Regions from separate parts of the Halalkalibacter krulwichiae genome, predicted to be linked through region 1. Evidence: riboswitches for the same ligand, from Rfam matches in the RefSeq annotation. Region 1 holds a riboswitch; the other holds the start of a gene.
What was found. Region 1 has a riboswitch for cyclic di-GMP ahead of BkAM31D_RS23785 (hypothetical protein). Riboswitches for the same ligand answer to the same signal wherever they lie in the genome.

Region 1 (2,203 bases):
TGGACAAGATTAACCATGCCTATGCGTTTGGTGGGGTTGAGCTGACGATGGATACGGTGGAGCACTTCCTTGATATTCCGATTGATCATTATGTCAGTGTCAATATGGAAGGGTTTAAAGGGTTGATTGATGCGCTTGGTGGCGTGCAAGTCGAGAATGATTTTGCTTTTTCACAGAATGGGCATCGGTTTGAAGAAGGAACATTGTTCTTATCTGGTGATGAGGCTCTTGCATACTCGAGAATGCGTTATGAAGATCCGCGTGGGGACTTCGGCCGAAATGATCGCCAGCGTCAAATTGTCGAAGCGGTCATTCAAGAAGGAGCACAGATTAGTTCGATTACGAGAGCGGGTAGTATTTTAGAGGAAGTTGGGAAATCAGTAAGAACGGATCTTGATTTGGATGCGATGTGGAAGATTCAAGATAAGTACCGCGACGCTCGTCATCATGTTGAGCAAATGGAGATTAGCGGGGTTGGTACTCGTATTAATGGAATCTATTATTTAGAAGTTCCGGATGAGGAAGTCTCTCGTGTAAGTAATGAGCTTCGGGTTCATTTAGGCCTTGAAGTGGACGAGAGTGTGACAGTTGCTGAATAAGTTTGAAATAGAGATTCTTGGGGTATGAACCTTATGAATCTCTTTTTTTGTGTAAAAGTTGAATAAAACCTTAAAGTAATGTCAAGAATTGTCGATAATAGAAAAGTATCATGCGAAAAAGGCAAAGTCTGTGAAAGCAGATGACGCAAAGCTATAGGGGCTTCATTGGCCAATGAATTGGTCATTATGCCAGCCAGCTACCGAGAACTGCCTCCGTGTGATGACTTTATTTGGAGGAGGAATGACAATGTTTTACACACCAGAACAATTGCACAAGAGAAAGAAAATCAAGCAAGTTGCTTACACCGTTGTCCTTTCCACTGTTGGGATTGCACTAGCAGTTGGAGTTTCTGTCTTAGTCGGCGGAATGTAAGAATTGATTGATTGGCTCCTCGTGCCTATTGTCCTTGGGTGGAGCTTGTATTCCCTGATTTCCTAGATAGATTTCATCTATCTGGGGCATGATGTAAAAAGGCCTTCCAAGTTGGGAGGTCTTTTTTCGTACTTTTTTTCGGTTCGACAATATTCTCGGTTGATAGTGTACCTGGAGTTTCTTATAATGGAAGTAATTACATAAATAGATTATCACTATGAATATATTATAAAATAGATCGGGGGAAGATTGGACGATGCCTTTTATTAGTGTGAAGCCAGTATGGACACCACTTGCGTTAGTTGGAGTAAAACTATTAAAAGATACGGAAGATCGCTATTACTTAAAGATTTGGGGCGGAGAATTAAAAAAGATCATGTAGGTACTTTTACGTTCTATTATTCTGGGTCTTATTTCGCACTATTACATTCTTATATTATTTAGTAGGAGCCAGTTCTCGAGGGGAGAGCTGGCTTTTTGTTTTTAGTTGTTCTTTTCAATGAGGGATTCAATCGTCTTTAAGTGGTTGGTGTTGCTAATGATTTGCGATTCACCGACATATTGATCATCAATTTTTAGATAAGTCGTTGTGGTCCTTGAGAAGTTCTCTCTTATCTTATGATTTGCTGTTATTCCTATTGTGTATTTTCTATTTTGCACTCGGACATCGTCATCTTTTTTCAGTTTGATTTGATTGAGGTCTTCTAGGATTTCTTGAATGAGTGAGTCGTCTTCGATTGTCGTGCGTGCTGCGGGTTCGGCTCTGTCTCCAGATAAGTCGTTCACTGTTATGGAGATGCTTCTAATCTCGCTATCTTCGGGAACGAGGTCCTGGAATGTTGTGTATTTGGTTTGGTTGATTAGGAGAATGGTTCCGAGAATGATAGTGAGTGTTACGGCAAGTAGCGCGATTTTATTCTTGATGAAACGACTTAGTAGAAAGATAAGCGCCGTTAGGAGAATGGCTATTAGTAGGTAATGGAATAGTTGCCATGATAGATCAAAGAAAAGGTTCATAACTACCTCCTCCCCTTCCTTTGTGTCACATTAGGGTTAAAGCGACTGCCACTCGTTCGGCAATCGCTCTCGTTACTTTATTGTTTAAATGTTAACCCTTCTTCTTCTAATAGAGTTCTCATTGTTGGGATGGAAGCTGGGCCAATCCCGTGGATTTTTAGGATTTCTTTTTCGGTATGGGTTGAGAGTTTTTGCAGTGTGTCGATGCCTTCGT
Region 2 (2,203 bases), 2.0 Mb from region 1:
TGAACTGCTCGTGACAATACAACGAATAATTTCAACGATTGGTCTTGATCATTTATTTTCATTATTCATTCATTCCTTTATTTTTTATCTCAGTTTCGAGATAATTATACCGTTATAAATACCTCTTTGTCAATGATCCCACTTGTGTACCATAAACAAAGGGACGTTTCAAAAAGCCAATTATTGACCTTTTGGACGCCCCTTTGGGAATTGCTTACAGCTTTAACTTCGTATGTAAGGTTACCAATTCTTTTGCTAATGTATCAATACGATCGTTTACCTCTTCATTTGTAATCACATTGTTTTGATCAAAGCAGCTGCTGTGTACAAACACATTCGTAGGTGTAATAGCTTTAAAGAAAGACAAGATTGGCTTTAATTGATTATCTGCAACAAGGAAATGTTTGTCTGATCCAGCTGTAGTTACAGTTCCAACCACTTTTGATTCGAAAACATTCGTAGGCAGATGATCAAATAAGTTTTTCAATGCACCAGTAATAGATGCTTGATAAATTGGCGTACCAATCACAAACAAATCAGCTTCTTTTATTTTCGTAATGACCATTTGCGTGTCCTGATTATATTGATCGAACGGCTTCCCCGTTACGAATTCAACATTTAACTCTTTCATATCGATTAATTCAATTTCTAATTTAGGCTCTAACTCTTTCGCTCTTTTTAGAACCTCATTTACAGCTATAGCCGTTTTTTCTCCAATTAAAGACCCAGAAACCCCAAGTAATTTCATTTTAATCGCTCCTAACTTTATCGTACTTTTCTATTTTACCTAAAATATCCTATTTTATTATTAAAACAGAAATTAATAAAAAGTACAAAACATAAAGCTTATTTAGCCAAATGGTCCTATAATCCCTTTTATGAAGATTGTATATAACTGTCGATTTTTTTGGATTTTTTTTACTAATTACGATATCGATATTATGTTACTATTTTATTAGATTAACAACATAATTAACGTAAAAAGGGTTCAAATGTAAGATTTTACCTATTTTTTCACTCTATAAAATTCGTTGTTCTTTGTTTCTTATTACATTTAAATAATGAAAAGGCAAACTTATTGAAAGATAAGGACGCAAAACTTCAGATCTAAGGTGAATTTTATTACTAGGATGGCTGAGTTACCGAACAAATGGAGGATGGAAGATGATTTTTTCGCCAGAGGACGAAAGAAAAAGTTCGTTAGATTTGGAGTGGCTTCAGCTATTATTGGAAGCAAAAAGAATAGGTCTCACCCCTAAAGAAGTTAGGGATTTTATCATGCTCAATAAAAACAAATAATCGGACTATCAGCCTTAATAAGAAATGTAGAATACGTTTAGAAAATGTAGGATGAAGGAAAACCTCCATCCTTTTTTTAGATTACCGTATATTTTATCTACTCTTGTTCTGTGTTAGCAAATAGTTTTATCAGAAATGGCAAAGCTAAAAACAATGCCAGTACTCTTGCCATCTGCAATGTTGCTACTAGTGCTGCATCCATGTTCAATGCAGCAGCAGTTGAAGCCATCTCTGCTGCTCCTGCTGCAACAATCCCTAATAAACTTGAAAGCCAATCAATCGGTGTTAGCACAAAGAAGATTGTAGCAAGGCCTAGGCTCATCATAAAGTAAATGAATAAGGTTATTGCACTAATACCACCTATTTCCTTTAGTTGTAAAAGTGCTTTTCGATCAAAGCGAATCCCAATTATTGCTCCCATAATCGACTGTGCAATTCCCATTATAAATCCCGGTACCTCTATTGTAGGAAATAGCAGATGACATAGAAAGCCTAAACCAATCGCAAAAAATAATGAAGAACCAGGAAAATTCACCCGTTTGCTTAATAAAATAGTTACCAGCATGATCGATATTAAAATACTTATGGAGAGAAAGACTTGAGACACATTTACATCGATAAAATAATTCGATTGCTTCCCGGCAATAGGTTCATTTAAACCTACGACTAAAGGGATCACTAACACAAACAAAGTAATTCTCGTTGTATGGAAGGCTGCAACCACTTGTTCATTCGCTCCATACTGATGACTTAGGGCAATTACCTCAGACGCTCCCCCAGGTAAGCAGCAAAAAAATGCCGTATTGTGGTTTAAATTTGAGTAACGCTTTAAAAACTTTCCTAACAAAATGCCACTTATAATCGTAATCGTTAACGTGATAAAAAATGGTAAGAGCAATGCTTG

Region 2: another riboswitch for cyclic di-GMP. It lies ahead of sinI (DNA-binding anti-repressor SinI); the one in region 1 lies ahead of BkAM31D_RS23785 (hypothetical protein).

The regions. Positions count from the first base shown of each region.
Region 1 is NZ_CP020814.1:4,150,923-4,153,125, forward strand. It holds gene BkAM31D_RS20935 (LCP family glycopolymer transferase) at 1-599, shown strand, start outside; cyclic di-GMP riboswitch class I at 710-804, shown strand; gene BkAM31D_RS23785 (hypothetical protein) at 772-972, shown strand; gene BkAM31D_RS24610 (hypothetical protein) at 1,229-1,354, shown strand; gene BkAM31D_RS20940 (hypothetical protein) at 1,456-1,989, opposite strand; gene BkAM31D_RS20945 (RNA polymerase alpha subunit C-terminal domain-containing protein) at 2,067-2,203, opposite strand, start outside.
Region 2 is NZ_CP020814.1:2,168,416-2,170,618, reverse strand. It holds gene BkAM31D_RS10920 (MarR family winged helix-turn-helix transcriptional regulator) at 1-65, opposite strand, end outside; gene BkAM31D_RS10915 (NADPH-dependent FMN reductase) at 215-748, opposite strand; cyclic di-GMP riboswitch class I at 1,059-1,147, shown strand; gene sinI (DNA-binding anti-repressor SinI) at 1,165-1,299, shown strand; gene BkAM31D_RS10905 (AbrB family transcriptional regulator) at 1,397-2,203, opposite strand, start outside.